Regions from separate parts of the Dactylosporangium sp. NPDC049525 genome, predicted to be linked through region 2. Evidence: riboswitches for the same ligand, from Rfam matches in the RefSeq annotation. Region 2 holds a riboswitch; the other holds the start of a gene.

Region 1 (10,479 bases), on a different contig from region 2:
GCGGGCCGAGCCGCCGCCGTTGGGCTTCGCGATGCCGGCGGCCTGGTGGCCGGGGGCGCCCTCGAAGCCGATCGCGATGCGCGGGTTGGCGTCACGCCAGCCGCGGATCTCGTGCGGCGAGTCGATGCCGTTGCGGGCCGGGTGGTTGGCCAGGAACAACGCGTCCTGGACCCGGCGCTTCGTGACCTGGTCGCCGAGGAACTTGATGCCGGCGATGGCGAGCGCCTCGGTGACCAGGGACGGGTCGACCGCGCCGACGGCCGAGCCGTCGAAGGTGTTCTCGAACTCCTTCAGCACCGCGACCTCGTTGGCACCGGGGTGCACGAAGACGGTGCCGTGCTCGGCGGCCGGGATGTTCCACTCCAGGCCCTGGAAGACCAGCATGTCCTTGTAGTCGTCGCGGGCGTCGCGGATGCCCGGGTTGACCTTCTCGACGCCGATCTTGGCGTGCTGGACGCTGCCGTGGTCGGTGATGACCATCCAGTCCAGGCCGTACGCGGAGGCGTGCTTCACGTGGTCGCCGACCCGGTACATGCCGTCGCTGGAGAACTGGGTGTGGATGTGGTGGTCGCCGGCGAGCCACTTGTAGCCGTTGCCGAGCGGGCGGCCGTGACCGTGCCGGTCGTAGCCGTCGAAGCCGGCGTGGTCGTCGTCGTCGCCGTGCGCGTGCGCGACACCGGCGTTGGCGAGCGCGCCACCGGCCGCCGCCGCGGCACCGAGCAGGCCGGCGCGGCGGAGGAAGCCTCGGCGGGAGACGTCGCCGGGGGAGAGCTCGCTGTCGGGGATCGAGGCGTCGAACACCGCGGGGACGTCGCCGCCGCCGAGCGGCATGTCCTCGTGGTGGTGATGGTGGCCGTGGCCCATGTGTGGGGCTCCGTTCAGGTCGATGGTCCTCACCCCGGAATCTCGACCGCCTGAACGAACATCAGGTAGCGACGTGGCTATGTATGCACGAACTTCAGCAAGATCAATGCTGCCGCGAGGGTCGCTCCAACGAGCACCACCGATCCGTCGGACCAGCCAAAACGGGCTTCCCGGGCACTGCTGCGCGGCAGCCCGCGGTCGAAGCCCCGGGCCTCCATCGCGGTCGCCAGCCGGATCCCGCGCCGGATCGCGCCGACCAGCAACCCGAACGTCGCCGATGCGAACAGCCGCAGGTGCGCGACGGGGTTCCAGCCGCCGTCGATGCCACGGGCCCGGCGGGCGAGCAGGATCAGCCGGTACTCCTCGGCGAGCAGCGGCACCAGCCGGAACGCGGCCAGGGCACCGATCGCGAACCGCGGCGGGACCTTCAGGTGCGCGATCAGGGAGTCGGCGAGGTCCGTCGGGTCGATGGTCGCGAACACCACGAACCCGGGCAGCCCGATCGCGATCAGCCGCAGCGCGTACCCGAGTGCCGGCCCGTGCACCTCGAACCCGGCGACGGTGCCGACGACCGGCCCCTCCTTCGCGCCGAGCAGCACCGTGAAGACCAGCACGACGGTCGCGGACAGCAGCAGCGGCCAGCCGCGCCGCCAGAGCTCGCGCGGCGTCAGCCCGGTCAGCGGCAGCAGCGCCAGCTCGACGCCGATGGCGACAGCGGTGACGAACGGGTCGACGGTGCTGAGCACGGCGGCGGTGAGCAGCGCCGCCGCGAGCAGCTTCGCGGTCGCGTCCCGGTCCCGGATCCAGCCGGTCACCGGCGCCTTTGCCTTCGCCTTCACCGTGACCGTCGTCGCCGCCTTCACCGGCGCCTTCGCCTTCACTGGCGCTCCAGCCTGAGCCGCCGGTCGCCGAGCGCCTCGGTGAGCTGCCGGTCGTGGGTGACGATGACCAGGCCGCGTCCCTCGTCGCGCAGGTCTGCCAGGAGGTCGACGAGCTCCCGCCACGTCAGCGGGTCCTGCCCGAACGTGGGCTCGTCGAGGACCAGCAGCTCCGGCGCCGCGGCCAGGGCCGTCGCGACGCTGAGCCGGCGTTGTTCGCCGCCGCTCAAGGTGTACGGGTTCGCCAGCGCCAGCCGGTCGAGGCGCAGCCGGCTCAGCAGCTCGTCGACGACCTTGGCGCTGCCGCCGCCGAGCAGCAGCTCACCGCGGACGGTCGCGGTGACGAACTGGTGCTCCGGGTTCTGGAACACCGAGCCGATCTTCGCGGCGAGCTTCGCGGCCCGCCAGCGGTGCGGCGGGCGCCGCTCGCCGCTCGCGATCACCCTTCCCGGCTTCGCCGGTTTCGTCAGGCCGCCGAGCAGCAGCGCCAGGGTCGACTTGCCCGCCCCGTTGGGGCCTTCGACGACGAGCGCCTCGCCGGCGCGCACCACCTCGTCGACCACGTTGCCCGTGTGCCGCAACGCCAGCCGCTCGGTGGTCAGCAGCACGTCGCCGGGGCCCGTGCGGGCCCTGCGGTCCGGCACGACCAGCGGCGGCTGCTCCGCGCCGAGGGTCACCACCCGGTCGACCAGCGTCAACGCCTCCTCGAGCCGGTGCTCGACCAGGATCATCGTGGCGTCGACGTCGTGCAGGGCCTTGCCGAGCGCCGCCCGTACCAGCTGCGCACCGTCGGGATCGAGATTCGCGGTCGGCTCGTCCAGCAGGAGCAGCTTCGGCTGCGACACGAGCACCCCGGCGATGGCGAGCCGCTGCTGCTCACCACCGGACAGCGCCGCCGTGTCGCGGTCCCGGCCGTACGGGAACCCGACGGCGGCAAGCGCGGCGTCGACCCGCGGCCAGATCTCGGCCCGCGGCACGCCCCGGTTCTCCAGGCCGAACGCGACGTCGTCGCCGCAGCGGCTCATGACCAGCTGCGTCTGGGGATCCTGGAACACGATCCCCGTGCCTGCCCTCGCCTGCCGGGCCGGCATGCCGTCGACGAGGACCGCACCCTCCTGCTCGCCGGAGTCCTCGGCGAGCAGGCCGGCGAGGGCGGCGAGCAGGGTGCTCTTGCCGGCGCCGGAGGCACCCGCGAGCAGCACCCGCTCACCGTGCTCGATCCGCAGGTCGAAGTGGCGGACCGCCCAGGCCTTACGCCCGGCGTGCCGCCACCCGAAACCCTTGAACTCGACCGTGCTCACGGCGCTTCGACAGTTGCCGGTCCGCGTCTCAGACAGTTGCCCGTTCGCGGCCCGACGGGAACCGGTCCAGCACACCGGTCGTGGCCAGGGACCGCTGCAGCGCCCACGAGCCGGCACCGGCGACGACCGCGCCGCTGGCCATGACGATCGCCGCGTACAGGGCCTTGTCGGTGTTGCTGAACGCGCCGTAGTACACGTTGAGGTCCAGCAGCGCCGCGCCGCCGCCGGCGAGGGCACCCGCGACGAGGGCGTTGCCGAGCTTGAAGCTGCGGTACCCCGTGAAGGCGAAGCCGAACTCGCCGCCGACACCCTGTACCAGACCGGACAGCAGCACGCCGAGACCCCAGGTCGAGCCGAACAGGGCCGAGACCAGCGCCGCGACGAACTCGGTGTAGAGCCCGGCGCCGGGCTTGCGGATGACCAGCGGGCCGAGCACGCCCGGGATCAGCCACACACCGTAGATGAAGGCACGCCACGGCAGCGCGACGCTGTCCATCGCGTTCCACAGGTTGTTCCACGCGTAGAACACGGCGGCGAACGCCACCGCGATGACCGAAGCGACGATGATGTCGACGGTCCGCCAGCGGGTTTCCATTGCAAGTGCCTCCTGGTTCGGGGGTGAGCCAGAAGGAGACGCGACGCCACGCCCCGGGTTACCTGGACGTGGCGTCTTGCGTGAGGTGACCGAGCTCCCTGCGCTGGCATTACCCAGATCAGGTTCGAGGGTCTGCGTCGGCCGTCCTCTGTCGGCCGCCGCACTCTCAGCGCTGTGCGCTCCCCTGTCGGATGTGCAGTTGTTTCCCGACGGTAACAGTGAAGGATGTTGACTTGGAGTGTCTGGTCGTCAAAATCACGGCCGACCACGGCCGGTGATCGTCTTGTTCCGGGCATAGCCTGCGCTACCCGCGGGTAATAACCTGGTGTGACAGGACTGACACCTGGGGGTGCCGCATGACGCAGGTTGCCGACGCTTCGTCGCACGCTGACGCTTCGGTTCACACGGAACGACAGGCCCGGAAAGTCATCGAAGCCAACCGCGAGACGGAATGGCGCAAGCCGAGCTTCGGCAAGGAGCTGTTCCTCGGCCGCTTCCGCCTCGACCTGATCGACCCACCGCCCGCCGACACGCGTGCCTCGGAAGGGCAGGAGTTCCGCGAGAAGCTGCGCGGGTATCTCGCCGGGGTCGACGGCCAGCAGATCGAACGCGACGCGCACATTCCCGACGAGGTGCTCCGGTCGCTGGGCTCGATCGGCGCCTTCGGCATGAAGATCGACCCGAAGTACGGCGGCCTCGGCCTGTCGAACCTCGACTACTGCCGGGCCCTGGCCCTCGTCGGCTCCGTCAACCCGTCGATCGGCGCGCTGCTGTCGGCGCACCAGTCGATCGGGGTGCCGCAGCCGCTGAAGCTCGTCGGCACCGACGAGCAGAAGGAGAAGTTCCTGCCCAGGCTCGCCGGCGGCGAGGTGTCGGCGTTCCTGCTGACCGAGCCCGAGGTCGGCTCCTACCCGGCGAATCTGCGCACCTCGGCCGTCCCCACCGAGGACGGCGACTACCTGCTCAACGGGGTCAAGCTGTGGGCCACCAACGGGACCCTGGCCACCCTGTTCGTCGTGATGGCGCTGGTACCGCGCAGCGACGGCCACCGTGGGGGCATCACGGCGTTCGTGGTCGAGGGCGACGCCCCGGGAGTGACGATCGAGCGGCGCAACACGTTCATGGGCCTGCGCGGCCTGGAGAACAGCGTGACCCGCTTCCACGACGTACGGGTGCCCGCCGCCAACGTCATCGGCGGCGAGGGCCAGGGCCTGCGGATCGCGCTCAGCACCCTGAACACCGGCCGGCTGTCGCTGCCGGCGATGTGCGTCGGCGCCGGCAAGTGGTGCCTCAACGTCGCCCGCGAATGGGCCGCCGAACGCGTCCAGATGGGCCGCCCGATCGGCACCTACGAGGCCATCGCGAAGAAGATCGCGTTCATCGCCGGCTCCACGTACGGCATGGAGGCGATGCTGGAGATCTCCTGCCGCCTCGCCGACGACGACCGCAACGACATCCGCATCGAGGCGGCGCTCGTGAAGCTCTACGCGAGCGAGCTGGCCTGGAAGGTCGCCGACGAACTCGTCCAGATCCGCGGCGGCCGCGGCTACGAGACCGCCGAGTCCCTCGCCGCCCGCGGCGAACGCCCGATCCCCGCCGAGCAGATCCTCCGCGACCTGCGGATCAACCGCATCTTCGAGGGCTCGACCGAGATCATGCACCTCGCCATCGCCCGCGAGGCCGTCGACGCCCACCTCTCGGTCGCCGGCGACATCATCGACCCCGACGCCCGCCTCGGCGCGAAGGCCAAGGCGGCGGGCAAGGCCGGCGGCTTCTACGCCAAGTGGCTGCCGACCCTGGTCACCGGCAAGGGCCAGCTGCCGTCCGGCTTCAGCGCCTTCGGCTCTCTGGCTCAGCACCTGCGCTACGTCGAACGATCCTCGCGCCGCCTGGCCCGCGAAACCTTCTACGGCATGGCCCGCTGGCAGGGCAAGCTCGAACACAAGCAGGGCTTCCTCGGCCGGATCGTCGACATCGGCGCGGAGCTCTTCGCGATGTCCGCGGCCTGCGTCAAGGCCCGCAGCGAGCAGGACGGCCGGCCCGAGGGGATCGAGCTCGCCGACCTGTTCTGCCGGCAGGCGACCCTGCGCGCCGAGGCGCTGTTCCGCGACCTGTGGGACAACGTCGACGCGATCGAGACCGCGGCCGCGAAGCGGGTCATCGCCGGGCGCTACCTGTCCCTGGAGGAGGGCATCATCCCGCCCGCGCCCGCGGGGCCCTGGCTGGCCTCCTGGGAACCTGGCGAGTCGGCCGCCGAGGACGTCCGCCGCCGCTTCTGAGGTCGTTGTGGTGTGCGTGTCGCGGGCTGCTTCTGACACTACCCGACCGGATCTAATTGATCTCCGACACCACTACCAACCGTAGTTTACCCAGCTGAACATGGGTGGCCCCGCCGGGTTCCGGTGGGGCCACCGCTCGCTACCACAGGCCGCGGCTGCCTCGCTGCCGCCGACTGCGGCTGCTTCGCTGCCGCACGCCGCGGCTGCTTCGCTACCGCAGGCCGAGGCTGCGGAGTTCCAGGCTGGCGAGTGCCTCGACCGCCTGCTTGTCGCCCTTGCGCCACAGTGCCGCGATCTCCGGGTCGATCTTCACCAGCTTGCCCAGCGGCTGCGTTGCCAGCGCCCGCAGCGCCAGCAGGTCCCGGCCCGCGGTCGCGTTGCGCAGCTTCGTCGCCGAGCCGGCCCGCCGCATCCACCGGATCCGCAACGGCAGCCACACGAGCACGACCATGGCGACCGTGATCCCGACCAGCATCACCGACAGTACCCAGGCCAGGTCGTTGACGATCTCCTGCTGCTGGCGGCCCGCGTCGGCGAGCGACCTCGCCGCGTCCGCCGCGCTGTTGAACGGGGCGGCGACCGAGTCAGGCACGCCCGGCACGCCATTGATCTTGTCGCCGGCCCCCTTGAGGTTGTCGGCGAGCCCGTTCCCGGCGCCCTCGAGCTTCTGCCCGGGCACCGCCAACTTCTGGATGAGGTCGAACAGCGTCATTCCCAGCCTGACCCAGACATAGACCCACACGACCACGAACACGTCGGTGAGGAACTGCCGCAGGGCGGTGGGGGCACGGTCGGCATAGAGCTTCACCGCTCAAGCCTGACGTACCCAACCTGTGCCCGCACTGTGTGACAGTGCGCCGGGTTGACCTTGGAGACTTTGACGCGCCAGAACGAGTCAAAGTCTCCAAGGTCAACTGGACGGTGACTCGCGGGCGTGGGAGACGGCGTCGGCGACGATGTGGGCGATGTGGTCGTCGGTCAGCGCGTACGCGATCTCCCGACCACGGCGGGAGCCCCGCACGACGCCCGCGCCGCGCAGGACCCGCAGGTGCTGGGAGACGAGCGGCTGCGGGGCGCCGAGGGTGTCGACGAGCTCGTGGACGCAGCGGGGGCCGTCGGCGAGTTCGGTCACGATGCGAATGCGCAGCGGGGCGGCGAGGGCACGCAACAGCTCGCCGGCCGCTTCGTAACCCTCAATGCTCGACATATGCGCAACGGTAACCGTTGTCAGTAACCATGGTCCACACGGTCAAGCACCACCTCGGGTTTGGTGCGGTCCGGCGCCGGTGGCTGAGGGCGGGCCCGGCGGCGGATCGCGCGCCACGTGGAAAGGCCGACGGTGACGGTGAAGAAGCCGGCGATCGCGAGGAGGACCACGGTCGCGCCGGGGCCGGTGTCGGCGACGGTGGAGATCCAGATGCCGCCGCCGGAGACGGTGAGGCCGAGCAATACCGCGACGAGCATCGTCATCTTGAAGCCGCGGGTGATCTGCTGCGCCGTCGCGACCGGCACCACCATGAGGGCGCTGACCAGCAGCAGGCCGACGGCCCGCATGGCGACGGTGACGGTGACGGCGGTCGTCACGGCGAGGACGAGGTTGAGGGCGCGGACCGGCAGGCCGGAGACCCGCGCGTACTCCTCGTCGTGGCAGACGGCGAAGAGCCACGGGCGGAGCAGGACGGCCACGGCGAGCACCGCGCAGCCGAGGATGAGCATGATCGTCAGGTCCTGCCGGCTCGTGGTGAGCGGTGAGCCGAAGAGGTACGTGACGAGGCTGCGGTTGCTCTGCTCGTCCGAAAGGTTCACGAGGATGACGCCGCCGGAGATGCCGCCGTAGAAGAGCATGGCGAGGGCGACGTCGCCGGAGGTCTTGCCGCGTTCGCGGACCAGTTCGATGACGACGGCGCCGAGGGCGGCCGCGACCACCGCCATGATCACGGGGGACTGGTGCAGCAGCAGGCCGAACCCGACGCCGGTGAGCGCCACGTGGCCGAGGCCGTCGCCGATGAGTGACAGCCGCCGCTGCACGAGGTAGATGCCGATGGCGGGGGCCGACGCACCGGTGATCAGCGCACCGACCAGGGCTCGGATCATGAAGTCGTACGCGAAGATGCTCATGCGCTGCCCAGGAGGCCGGGCGCCTCGACGGCGGCGTGGGGGTGGACGTGGTCGTGGCCGGGTTCGGCGTGGTGGTCGGCCGGCTCCGGGGGTGCCCCGTCGTGGATGATCTCGCCGTGGTGCACGACGACCGCGCGGGTGATCAGAGGGCGCAGCGGGCCGAGCTCGTGTGCCACGAAGACCACGGTGCCGCCCTGACCGACGAAATGGTGCAGGCAGGCGGCGAACGCCTCCTGGCTGGCGGCGTCGACACCGGCCGTGGGCTCGTCCAGGACCAGCAGCTCGGGCGCGCCGGCGAGGGCGCGGGCGATGAGGACCCGCTGCTGCTGCCCGCCGGACAGCACCGACACGGGCTCCCGGGCGCGGTCGGCGAGGCCGACGGCGGTGAGCGCCTCCTCGACCGCGCGCCGGTCGGCGCCGGACGGGAAGCGCAGGAAGCCCCGCCGCGCGAGGCGGCCCTCGGCGACGACCTCGCCCACGGTGGCCGGGACGCCACTGCCTGCGCCGACGCGCTGCGGGACGTAGCCGAGCCGGTGCCACGACCGGAACCGCTTGAGCGGGGTGCCGAAGAGGCGGACCTCGCCTTTCGTGAGCGGTACCAGACCCAGCGCCGACTTCACCAGGGTGGACTTGCCGGATCCGTTGGCGCCGAGGATCGCCACGACCTCGCCCACGTCGACCCGCAGCGACACGCCGTCGAGCACCGGCCGCCCGTCGTAGGCGACGACGGCCCGGTCCACCTCAAGTACCACGCTGCCGAGCGTGCCTGATAATGGGAATCGTTGTCAACTTCAGGTGAGCTTCATGACCGCCAGCAGCACGACGAGCCCCAGGATCGCCAGCCGTATCACCCGGGCCCGCGCCGGATGCAGCCGCCACGTCTGGGCGAGCAGCCACCCGGCGCCGGCGGCCACGGCGAGCAGCACCAGGCCACCCACCGGGCCCGGGAGGACCAGCGCCACGAACACGAGCACGCCGACGCCGAGGAACGCGGACGTCGGGCTGATCCGGCCCAGCCGGGTCAGAACACGCTGGGTCATCTCGGGTGGGCTCCTCGGGTCCGTATGCTCGCGGCATGCTGGTCGTGACAAGGTTCGTGCTGGACGACGGCGCCGACGAAGGATTCGCGGAACGCGCGCACACCGCGCTCGGCGCCCTCGCGGCCTGCCCAGGGTATCTCCGTGGCCGGCTGGCCCGCGCGTACGACGACCCGACGCACTGGAGCATCGTCACCGAATGGCAGTCGGTGGGTGCCTACCGGCGGGCGCTGTCGGCCTTCGACGTGAAGATGTACGCCACGCCGCTGCTCGCCCAGTCCCTCGACGAGCCGTCCGCGTTCGAGGAGCTCGCCGAGGTGGCCCCCGGCGGTGCGCTCACCGTCACCGCGAGCGACCGTGCATAGGTGACCGGGTAGTTGGCTAATGTTGGGGGCATGATGCCCTCGCCGACCGAGGTGCCGGCGCCGCCGCCCGGCCCCGGTGTGGTGACGCCGTTCGCGGCGCCGCCCCGTGACCGGGACCTGCGCGGCCTGTGGATCGGCCTCGGCATCGGCGGGCTCGTGCTCGTCCTGTGCTGCGTCGGCGGGGCGCTCGGCGGCGGGTTCCTGCTCGGCGGCCTCGAAGGCGTCGCCCGCTCGCAGCTGTCCAGCGTCGTCGACGACTACCTGACTGCGCTGCGCGCACAGGACTATGAGACCGCCCGCAACCAGCTGTGCCCGGAGCAGCAGCGCATCCACACCGTCGGCTGGTATGACCAGCACTACCGCGGCTCCGAGGTCACCAGTTTCACCGTGCACGAGGACGAGGTCGACGTGAACCTCGTGCAGGTCCCGGCGACGGTCGAGCGCCGGGGACAGGGCGAGGTCCTGATGACATTCACCATGCTGCAGCAGACGACCCGGTGGGTGATCTGCGGAGGGGTCGACTGATCGCGCCGCGTAACCCTGCGGATAATCTGGTGCGGCTCGTTCGGGCGTAACCGTAGCGTCGATGTGGACGTTGACGGTTTGCCCGTCCTGACCGACCTTCAGCACCCGACACCCGCCTTGCCGACAGCCAGTCGCCGTGAGGCCGAGGAGGAACCATGGCCGCAGATCGCATTGATTCAGTCGTCAGCCTCGCGAAGCGCCGCGGCTTTGTCTTCCCGTCCAGCGAGATCTACGGGGGCACCCGCTCCGCCTGGGACTACGGCCCCCTGGGCGTCGAGCTCAAGGACAACGTGCGCCGGCAGTGGTGGCGCACCATGGTCCAGCAGCGTGACGACATCGTCGGCCTGGACTCCGCCGTCATCCTCTCCCGCGACGTGTGGGTCGCCTCCGGTCACGTCGACGCGTTCGTCGACCCGCTGACCGAGTGCGCGTCCTGCCACAAGCGGTTCCGCGCGGACCACCTCGAAGAGGCGTTCGTCGAGAAGCATGGCGAGGGCAAGCCCTTCGCCCTCGCCGA
Region 2 (10,479 bases):
CACCGAGCTGCACACCGACGGCGGCAGCGCCGCCCTCGGCGTGGCCTCCAACTGAGCTTGCACGTCCGAAGGCCGGCCCCTTCCCGGGGCCGGCCTCCGTGCGTCAGTGACCCAGGACCCGGTGCGGCACGTACGGCGCCTCGAGGCGCTCGATCTCCTTCTCGTCCAGGGTCAGCTCGGTCGCGGCGATCGCGTCGTCCAGGTGCGACAGCTTCGTCGCGCCGACGATCGGGGCGGTGACCACCGGGCGGGACAGCAGCCAGGCGAGCGCCACCTGCGCCGAGGGGACGCCCCGCTCACCGGCGACCTCGGCATTGACGTCGACCACGGCGAAGTCGTCGTCGGTGTACATGGAGTTGAACACGTCGCTGGCGGAGCGGGTGGTGCGCCGCTCGTCGCCGCGGCCCCGGTTGCCGGCCAGGAGGCCCCGGGCGAGGGGGCTCCACGGGATGACGCCGACGCCCTGGTCGGCGCAGAGCGGCAGCATCTCCCGCTCCTCCTCGCGGTACACCAGGTTGTAGTGGTTCTGCATCGACACGAACTCGGTCCAGCCGCGCTCGCGGGCCGTGTGCTGCATCTTCGCGAACTGCCACGCGTACATGCTGGACGCGCCGATGTAGCGGGCCTTGCCGGCGCGCACCACGTCGTGCAGCGCCTCCATCGTCTCCTCGACCGGGGTGTCCGGGTCGAAACGGTGGATCTGGTACAGGTCCACGTGGTCGACGCCGAGCCGCCGCAGCGAGCCGTCGATGCCGGCCAGGACGTGCTTGCGGGACAGCCCCGAGTCGTTGGGGCGGTCGCTCATGACGCTGAACACCTTGGTGGCGAGGACGTAGTCGTCGCGGCGGGTGAAGTACTTCGCCAGGAGCCGCCCCGTGACGGTCTCGCTGGCACCGAGGGAGTAGACGTCGGCGGTGTCGAAGAACGTGATCCCGGCCTCGACGGCGCGCCGCACGAACGGGTCCGCGGCCTCCTCGTCGAGCACCCAGTCACGCCACGCGGGATCGCCGTAGCTCATCATGCCGAGACAGATCTCGGAGACCTTCAACCCGGTCCGGCCAAGTCGCACCTGCTTCATGTCTGAAAAGCTATCGCGGTGCAGACGCTCGGACGACTCCATCTCATCACTGACACCCGCCCCGGGCGAGACGTGCTCGGCGTGGTCGGGCACGCCCTCGCCGCCGGGTTCGGGGTCGTGCAGGTGCGGCCGGAGGACGCCGTCACCGACCGCGAGGCGTACGACCTGACCGTCCGGGTCGTCGCCCTGTGCCGGGCCGCCGGGGCGACCTGCCTCGTCAACGACCGGCTGCACATCGCGCTCGCCGCCGGCGCGGACGGCGGGCACGTCGGCGCCGACGACCTGCCCGTGGCCGCGGCCCGGCGCGTCCTGGGACCGCGCGCGATCCTCGGCGCGACCGCCCGCAACCCGGTGTCGGCGCGTCAAGCGGTCGCGGACGGCGCCACGTATCTGGGGGTGGGTCCGGCGTACGCGACGACGACGAAGACCGGGCTGCCCGACGCGATCGGCCCGGCGGGGGTGCGCGCCGTCGTCGAGGCCGTCGACGTGCCGGTGATCGCGATCGGGGGTGTCACCCCGGAGCGGGCGGCGGAGCTGTTCGCGGTCGGCGCGCACGCGGTCGCGGTGGTCGGCGCGATGAGCGGCGCCCCTGACCCGGCGGCGACGGCGGCCCGGTTCGCCGCGGTCCTCGCCGCGACCAGTTGACCTTGGAGACTTTGACTGCCCATAGCGAGCCAAAGTCTCCAAGGTCAACTTCGACACTGACATACACGAAATGTCGGATAAATTCGGGCGCTCGCGCCTGGATTTATCCGGGGAGGACGCGGTCATGGTTTCGGGAAGGGGGCTGGCGTGAAGGTCGGGGTCGTCGGGGGCGGGGTGATCGGGCTCTGCATCGCGTGGGAGCTGACGCGGCGCGGGGAGCGGGTCACCGTCTACGACGCCGATCCCGGCCGCGGCGCGGGCCGGGTTGCGGCCGGGATGTTGGCGCCGACCGGCGAGGCCGCGTTTGGTGAGGAGGCGCTGCAGGAGTTGATGCTTGAGTCGATGCGGCGGTGGCCCGGGTTCGCTGCCGAGGTTGGCGCCGCGACCGGGATGCCGCTCGGGTACCGGACCGACGGCACGCTGCTGGTTGCGCTCACCGAGGATGATCTCACCGAGGTGCGGCGGCTTGTCGACTACTACCGGCGGGCCGGGACGCCGATCGAGCCGCTCGGGGGGCGGCAGCTGCGTGAGCTCGAGCCGCTGCTCAGCCCGCGGGTCCGCGGCGGGGCCAGGGCCGGCGGGGACCATCAGGTCGACCCGCGGCTGCTGCTCGCCGCGCTGCGGAGCCTGCCGGTCCGGCACGAGCGGCGGGACGTCACCGACCCGTCCAGCCTGCGGGACGATGTGATCATCGTCGCGAACGGGTGCGGCCTCGCCGCGTCGACCGGCCTGCCGGTGCGGCCCGTGAAGGGCCAGCTGCTGCGGCTGCGGGGGCCGGAGCCGCTGCTCACGCACGTGGTGCGGGGTGTGGCGCTGGGCCGGCACGTGTACCTGGTGCCGCGCGCCGACGGGGAACTGGTCGTCGGGGCGAGCGAGGAGGAGCGCGGCGCCGACACGACGGTGACCGCCGGCGGGGTGCTCGACCTGCTGCGACCGGCCGCGGACCTGCTGCCGGGCGTCGCCGAGCTGGCCCTCGCCGAGACCCTCGCGGGGCTGCGGCCCGGCACCCCCGACAACGCCCCGATCCTCGGGCACCTGCACGGAAACGTGTACGTGGCGGGCGGGCACTACCGGCACGGGGTGCTCCTCGCGCCGGTCACCGCGCACGTCATCGCCGACCTCGTCACCAAAGGATCGACGGACGTGAACGTCAGCGCGTACCGGGCGGGTCGCTTTACCTGAGGACCGCGGCGGGGTTATGGTCAGCTCGTACCCCACGGGAGTCCGGTGTGACCGGGCTGAGAGGGGGGCTGTCAGCCCCCGACCGTCGAACCTGATCCGGATCATGCCGGCGCAGGGAGTCAGGAGTGAGCCGCATGCAGCTCGTGGTCAACGCCGTCACCGCCGATGTGGACGACACCGCCACCATCGCCGACGTCGTCCAGGGTCTCGTCGGGGCCGCCGGCCCGCGCGGGATCGCCGTGGCGCTCAACGGGACCGTCGTGCCCCGCGACACCTGGGCCGTGACCAGGCCGGTTGCCGGCGACACCGTCGACGTCCTCACGGCGGTCCAAGGTGGCTGACCATCTCAGCATCGCGGGCGAGGAGCTGCCGTCGCGGCTCATCCTCGGCACCGGCGGGGCGACCAGCCACGCCGCCCTGGAGGCCGCGATCCGGGCCAGCGGCACCGGGCTCGTCACCGTCGCGCTGCGGCGGCTCGACCCGGCCGCGCCGTCGCTGCTCGACGTGGTCGAACGGTGCGGGGTGCGGGTCCTGCCCAACACCGCCGGCTGCTACACCGCGACCGAGGCGGTGAAACTCGCCCACCTCGCCCGCGAGGCGTTCGACACGGCGTGGGTGAAGCTGGAGGTCATCGGCGACGAGGAGACCCTCCTGCCCGACGCGGTCGAGCTGGTCACCGCCGCGGAGCGGCTCGTCGAGGACGGCTTCACGGTGCTGCCGTACACCACCGACGACCCGGTCCTCGCCCAGCGCCTCGCCGACGCGGGCTGCGCCGCGGTCATGCCGCTCGGTGCCCCGATCGGCTCCGGGCTGGGCATCCGCAACCCGCACAACATCGCGCTGATCCGGCAGAAGGTGACCGTGCCGGTCATCCTCGACGCCGGGATCGGCACCGCCTCCGACGCCGCGCTCGCCATGGAGCTCGGCTGCGACGGGGTCCTGCTCGCGTCCGCCGTCACCCGCGCCGAGCACCCCGCGCGGATGGCGGCGGCGATGCGGCTCGCGGTCGAGGCCGGCCGCCTCGCCCACGCCGCCGGGAGGATCCCGCGCCGCCTGTACGCGACCGCCTCGAGCCCGACGGGAGGGTTGCCGTGGTGACCCGATTGATCCTGTTCACCGATCGGCTACAGGCGCACCGGCCACTCGACGAGGTGGTCAACCGGGCGGTCGACGGGGGCGCGCGGCTGGTCGTCCTCGGCGAGCAGGACCTCCCCGACGGGGAACGCCAGGACCTCGCCGACCGGCTGCGGGTCATGCTCGACGGCGTCAAGGGCCGCCTGGTCCTCGCCGAGGACACGACCGCGTTCCGCAAGTGCCACAACCTCGACGACCTGGTCGCCGCCGCCGAGGCGGAGGTGGACTTCGCGACCCTGTCCCCGATCTACCCGACCCGCTCCAAACCGGGCTACGGACCCCCGCTCGGGCTGGCCGCCCTGGCCCGGATGGCGCAGGTCGTCCGGCTGCCGGTGTACGCCCTGGGCGGCGTCGACTCGCCGCAGCGGGTCCGGGACTGCCTCGACGAGGGCGCCACCGGGGTGGCCGTCATGGGCGCGGTCATGCGCGCGGAGGACCCCGCCCGGTTCGTCAAGGAGCTGTTGACCATATGAACCCGGTCGTTACGAACCCGGTCGTTGCGCTGACCATTGCCGGGTCGGACTCCGGTGGGGGCGCGGGCATCCAGGCGGACCTGAAGACGTTCGCCGCGCACCGGGTCTTCGGCACCAGCGTGATCACGGCGCTGACCGCGCAGAACACCACCGGCGTCAAGGGGATCTCCGTGGTCGACCCCGGGTTCGTCGGCGCGCAGCTCGACGCGGTCCTCGCCGACCTGCCCGTCGCCGCGGTCAAGACCGGCATGCTCGCCACGCCGGAGACCGTCGCGCTCGTCGCCGGGTACGCGCCGCGGCTGCCGGGGCTGGTCGTCGACCCGGTCCTCGTCGCCTCCTCCGGCGACCGGCTGTTCACCCGCGACGCCGAGCGGGCGTACCTGGACCTGCTGTTCCCGCACGCCGCGGTGGTCACGCCCAACCTACGGGAGGCGTCGGTGCTGCTCGGCCGGGACGTCCTCGACGTCGACGACGCGATCAAGGCGGCCGAGGACCTCGCCGCGACCGGCGCCCGGTGCGTCGTGGTCAAGGGCGGCCACCTGCGCGGCAGCCGCGACGCCGTCGACGTCGTCTGCGCCGGCGGCACCGTCGAGCTGCTCAGCGCGCCGTGGGTCGACACGGCCAACAACCACGGGACCGGCTGCACCCTGGCGGCGGCGACCGCGGCCCGGCTCGCGCTCGGGCAGCCCGTCGCCGAGGCCCTCGCAGGGGCGAAGGAGTACGTGCACGCGGCCCTGGTCGCATCGTCCGGCTGGCGGCTCGGCACCGGCCACGGCCCGCTCGCCTGGGGACCGTTCGAGCGCCCGCTCACCTAGCTCCCAGGCCGAAGCTCACCCAGTACACCTGCCGAAACGCGAACAGGTGCGCCTCCGGCGTGCCCGTTTCGCCGTGCCCAAGAGAGGATCCGCATGAAGCGCAAGGTCCACGTCCAGGGGTCCCGCGACGACGTCCGGGTGCCGTTCGCGGAGGTCGAACTCAGCGGCGGCAACCCACCGGTCCGCCTCTACGACACCTCCGGTCCGCTCAACGACCCGCCGGTCGGCCTGCCGCCGTTGCGCGCGCCTTGGATCGCGGAGCGGGGCATTCTCCACGGGGCAGAGCGGACGCAGCTGTACTACGCGCGGCAGGGGATCGTCACGCCGGAGATGGAGTTCGCCGCGATCCGGGAGGGTGTCGAGGCGTCCGTGGTTCTGGAGGAGATCGCCGCCGGGCGGGCCATCCTGCCCAACAACGTCAACCACCCGGAGAGCGAGCCGATGGTCATCGGCAGCCGCTTCCTGGTGAAGGTCAACGCCAACATCGGCACGTCCGCGGTCTCCTCCGGCGTCGAGGAGGAGGTCGGGAAGCTCACCTGGGCGACGAAGTGGGGCGCCGACACGGTCATGGACCTGTCGACCGGCAAGCACATCCACGCGACCCGCGAGGCGATCGTGCGCAACTCGCCGGTGCCGATCGGGACCGTGCCGATCTACCAGGCCCTGGAGAAGGTCGGCGGTGACCCGCTGAAGCTCACCTGGGAGGCGTACCGCGACACCATCGTCGAGCAGGCGGAACAGGGCGTCGACTACATGACCGTGCACGCCGGGGTGCTGCTGCGGTACGTGCCGATGACCGTCGGCCGGGTCACCGGCATCGTGTCCCGCGGCGGTTCGATCATGGCCGCATGGTGCCTGGCCCGCCACGAGGAGAACTTCCTGTATACGCATTTTTCGGAACTGTGCGAGATTTTTGCTCGATATGACGTCGCCTTCTCCCTCGGCGACGGGCTGCGTCCCGGGTCCATCGCCGACGCGAACGACGAGGCGCAGCTGGCGGAGCTGCGGACCCTCGGCGAGCTCACCACGATCGCGTGGGAGCACGACGTCCAGGTGATGATCGAGGGCCCCGGGCACGTGCCCATGCACAAGATCAAGGAGAACGTGGACCTGCAGAAGGAGTGGTGCCACGAGGCGCCGTTCTACACGCTCGGCCCGCTGACCACGGACGTGGCGCCGGCGTACGACCACATCACCAGCGCCATCGGCGCCGCCATGATCGCCATGTACGGCACGGCGATGCTCTGCTACGTCACCCCGAAGGAGCACCTCGGGCTGCCGAACCGCGACGACGTGAAGGCCGGGGTCATCGCGTACAAGATCGCCGCGCACGCCGCCGACCTCGCCAAGGGGCACCCCGGCGCGCAGGCGTGGGACGACGCGCTGTCCAAGGCCCGGTTCGAGTTCCGCTGGGAGGACCAGTTCAACCTGGCCATGGACCCGGACACGGCGCGCGCCTACCACGACGAGACGCTGCCCGCCGCGCCGGCGAAGACCGCCCACTTCTGTTCCATGTGCGGCCCGAAGTTCTGTTCGATGAAGATCAGCCAGTCGCTGCCCGACTACGCCGCTTTGGGGATGCAGGCGAAATCGGCGGAGTTCGCGTCGTCCGGCGGGCAGGTATACCTCCCGGTGGTGTCGTAGGCGGGTACTAAGGTCGTGGGGGTGGAGTCCTCTGTGGCGTCGCCACGCACCGCGGTCGTCTGGCAGGTCCTGCGTCGTGAGATCGCCGGGGCCGACCACCCCCTGACCGCCCTCGACGTCGGCGGCGGCACCGGCGGGTTCGCCGTGCCTCTCGCCCGCGCCGGGCACTCCGTCACCGTCGTCGACCCCAGCCCCGACGCCTTGGCCGCGCTCACCCGCCGGGCCGCCGAGGCCGGGGTCGCCGACCGGATCACCGCGCTGCAGGGCGACGGCGACGGCCTCGCCGACCTCGTCCCGCCCGAGAGCGTCGACCTGGTGCTGTGCCACAGCATGCTGGAGGTCGTCGACGACCCGCACAAGGTCGTCACCGCGCTCGCCGCGACCCTGCGCCCCGGCGGCGCGGCCAGCGTCGTCGTCGCCAACCGGGCCGCGGCCGTCCTCGCGAAGGCCATCGGCGGGCACCTCGCCGCCGCGGCCCTGCTCGTGGCCAGCCCCGACGGCCGCGCCGACGACGGCGACCGGCTCCGCCGCCGGTATGACGTCGACACGGCGAGGGCGCTGCTGGCCGGCTGCGGGTTCGCCGTCGAGCAGATCCACGGCGTGCGGATCATCGCCGACCTGGTGCCCGGCAGCGTCGCGGAGCGCGAGCCGGAGGCGCTGCAGGCCTTCGAGCTGGCGCTCGCCGGCGCGTCGCCCTACCGGGACATCGCCACCCAGCTGCATCTGCTCGCCCGGAAGTCCTGATGGGCCTGCTGGATCCGGTCGCGCCGCGCTACGGGCAGGGCAGCCTCGCCGAAGTCATGCCCAGCGTCCTGAGCGTGCTCGGGATGCCCTACGAGCGCGACGCCCTCAACCTCGGGGCCACCCTCGCCGGCGTCGAGCGGGTCGCCGTGCTCCTCCTCGACGGCCTCGGCTGGCACCAGCTCGGGGTCGCCGCGCCGCACGCGCCGACCCTCACCGACTTCCTCGGCGGCCGGCTCGGCACCGCCCGGTCGATCACCGCCGGGTTCCCGTCGACGACCCCGGTCAGCCTCGTCACCCTCGGCACCGGCGCCCCGCCCGGCGCCCACGGCATCGTCGGCATCGTGCTCAACCAGCCCGGCACCGACCAGGTCGTCAACCACCTGCACTGGGACGGCCAGCCTGACCCGGCGCAGTGGCAGCCGCTGCCGACCGCGTTCACCCGGGCCGTCAACGCCGGCCTCGCCCCGACCGTGATCAGCAACCCGCAGTTCGAGCGGACCGGCCTGTCGGTCTCGGCGTACCGGGGCGCCCGCTTCGGCGCCGGGGTCGCCTCCGATGAGGTCGCCGCCGCGATGCTCGCCGCCCTCCGCACGTCCCGGCTCGTGTACGGCTACCTGCCCGACGTCGACCGCGCCGGGCACGACCACGGCATCGGCACCGGCGAGTGGCGCACCGCCGTCAGCGACGCCGACCGGCTCCTCACCCGCCTCGTCGACGGGCTGCCGCCCAACTCGGCGCTGGTCGTCACCGCCGACCACGGCCAGCTCGACATCCCCGCCGACCGGCGCCTCGACCTCGACCAGGACGCCCGCCTGCGGGCCGGGGTCGCCGTCGTCGCCGGCGAGCCACGGGTCCGCTACCTGCACACCATCCCCGGTGCCCGCGCCGACGTCATCGCCACCTGGCAGGGCGTCCTCGGTGCCGCCGCGACCGTGCTGAGCCGGGAGGAGGCGGTGGCGGCGGGCTGGTTCGGCCCGATCCCGCAGCAGCACCTGGCCCGCGTCGGCGACGTGGTCGCCATCTGCCACGAGCGGTGGGTGGTCCTCGCGTCGGCGCACGAGCCGGCGAAGATCTCCAGGATGGTCGCGTTCCACGGCTCCAGCACGGCGGCGGAGATGCAGATCCCGCTGCTGGTGGTGCGCCGCTAGGTTCTGTGTTTCGTCAGGCTTTTGTCAGCTGGTGCATGGTGGCCCGCAGCTCCGGGCCGGCGTCGACCGCGTGCTCCAGCACGATCCTGAACAGGTCCTCCCGGGTCGCGGCAACCACCACCCCCGGCGCGCCGGCCACCGGGTCGTCGCAGAGCACAGCCACCCGCGCCCGGCGGATCCCCAGCTGCCCGGCCTGGTTGAGGAACGTCTCGCCCTCCGCCGGCAGCGGCACCCGGCGCGCCCTGGTCCAGCCCGCGACCAGGAGCACGGCGAGGGCGCACCGGTCGGTCCCCGGCCGCCAGCCGTCGCCGCCGCTGGTCATCAGCCCCGGCGCGAGGCAGCGCACCAGGTCCGGGTGCTGCAGCCGCAGGCCCTCGACGGCCGCGACGACCGGCGCCAGCGGCGAGGTCAGCGCGAGGAGGGCCATTCCAGGAAGGTAAGGCATACCTAACTTCGCGTCAATTCACTCGGGTGTACGGCTTTTTGTCATAGGGCCTGGCTAAGGTGCGGGTGTGGGGCGGAGTCAGGTGGTGCCGAGGGACGGTTCGGGCGCGGGGGAGTTCGGCCCCGACGCCGACGACACCGGCTGCACCGTGCTGCACGTCGACATGGACGCGTTCTACGCCTCCGTCGAGATCCGCCGCCGCCCGGAGCTGCGCGGCAAGCCCGTCATCGTCGGCGGCGCCGGCCCGCGGGGCGTCGTGTCCGCGGCCAGCTATGAGGCCCGCAAGTTCGGCGTGCACAGCGCCATGCCCGGCAGCCGGGCGCAGCGGCTCTGCCCGCACGGCATCTTCCTGCCACCCGACTTCGCCGCGTATACCGAGGCGTCCCAGGCGGTCATGGCGATCTTCCGCGACGTGACCCCGCTCGTCGAGCCGTTGTCGCTCGACGAGGCGTTCCTCGACGTGGCCGGCGCCCGCAAGCTCCTGGGCCGCCCGGCCGGGATCGCCGCCCTGATCCGCCGCCGGGTCGCCACCGAGCAGCAGCTGACCTGCTCCGTCGGGGTCGCCTCGACGAAGTTCATGGCCAAGCTCGGCTCGACCCGGGCAAAACCCGACGGCATGGTGGTCGTCCCCGCCGACCGCGCCCTGGACTATCTGCACCCGCTGTCCGTCAGCGCGCTGTGGGGCGTCGGCGAGCGCACCGCGGAGACCCTGCAGCGGCTCGGCCTGAAGACCGTCGGCGACCTCGCCGCCGCCCCGCTCGGCATGCTCCGCGCCGCCGTCGGTGACGCCGCCGCACACCACCTGCACGAGCTGTCCTGGGCGAGGGACCCCCGGCGGGTTATTCCCGACCACGTGGAGAAGTCGATCGGCGCCGAGACCACGTTCGACGTCGACGTGAGCGACCTGTCAATCATCCGACGCACGATGCTCGCCCTGTCCAACAAGGTCGCCCAGCGCCTCCGCCACGCCGACCAGGCCGGCCGCACCGTCTCGGTCAAGATCAGACTCGCTGACTTCCAGACGCTGAGCCGGTCACGCACCGTTGATGTCCCGACCGACGTCGCCCGCGAGATCTTCGAGATCTCGTGGGCGTTGTTCTCCTCCGCGCGCCCCGGCGAGCGCATCCGCCTCATCGGCGTCCGCGTCGAAGGCCTCACCTCCGCCGACGGA

The links. A riboswitch is a leader RNA that binds a small molecule or an ion and turns the genes downstream of it on or off. The one in region 2 is predicted to bind thiamine pyrophosphate.
Region 1: linked by a shared signal. The riboswitch ahead of AB0K00_RS29175 (ECF transporter S component) and the one ahead of thiS (sulfur carrier protein ThiS) in region 2 are both predicted to bind thiamine pyrophosphate.

The regions. Positions count from the first base shown of each region.
Region 1 covers NZ_JBFAPO010000023.1:24,822-35,300, forward strand. Annotated here, with positions in the region: gene AB0K00_RS29160 (PHP domain-containing protein) at 1-864, opposite strand, end outside; gene AB0K00_RS29165 (energy-coupling factor transporter transmembrane component T) at 942-1,703, opposite strand; gene AB0K00_RS29170 (ABC transporter ATP-binding protein) at 1,742-3,043, opposite strand; gene AB0K00_RS29175 (ECF transporter S component) at 3,072-3,638, opposite strand; TPP riboswitch at 3,716-3,834, opposite strand; gene AB0K00_RS29180 (acyl-CoA dehydrogenase family protein) at 3,995-5,917, shown strand; gene AB0K00_RS29185 (hypothetical protein) at 6,129-6,725, opposite strand; gene AB0K00_RS29190 (metalloregulator ArsR/SmtB family transcription factor) at 6,828-7,124, opposite strand; gene AB0K00_RS29195 (metal ABC transporter permease) at 7,145-8,035, opposite strand; gene AB0K00_RS29200 (metal ABC transporter ATP-binding protein) at 8,032-8,787, opposite strand; gene AB0K00_RS29205 (DUF6703 family protein) at 8,827-9,075, opposite strand; gene AB0K00_RS29210 (antibiotic biosynthesis monooxygenase) at 9,111-9,437, shown strand; gene AB0K00_RS29215 (hypothetical protein) at 9,468-9,962, shown strand; gene AB0K00_RS29220 (glycine--tRNA ligase) at 10,118-10,479, shown strand, end outside.
Region 2 covers NZ_JBFAPO010000003.1:454,824-465,302, reverse strand. Annotated here, with positions in the region: gene AB0K00_RS08875 (hypothetical protein) at 1-55, shown strand, start outside; gene AB0K00_RS08870 (aldo/keto reductase) at 104-1,078, opposite strand; gene thiE (thiamine phosphate synthase) at 1,097-1,723, shown strand; gene thiO (glycine oxidase ThiO) at 1,871-2,905, shown strand; TPP riboswitch at 2,931-3,041, shown strand; gene thiS (sulfur carrier protein ThiS) at 3,040-3,246, shown strand; gene AB0K00_RS08850 (thiazole synthase) at 3,239-4,003, shown strand; gene AB0K00_RS08845 (thiamine phosphate synthase) at 4,000-4,512, shown strand; gene thiD (bifunctional hydroxymethylpyrimidine kinase/phosphomethylpyrimidine kinase) at 4,509-5,327, shown strand; gene thiC (phosphomethylpyrimidine synthase ThiC) at 5,415-6,971, shown strand; gene AB0K00_RS08830 (methyltransferase domain-containing protein) at 6,987-7,715, shown strand; gene AB0K00_RS08825 (nucleotide pyrophosphatase/phosphodiesterase family protein) at 7,715-8,863, shown strand; gene AB0K00_RS08820 (hypothetical protein) at 8,877-9,290, opposite strand; gene AB0K00_RS08815 (DNA polymerase IV) at 9,376-10,479, shown strand, end outside.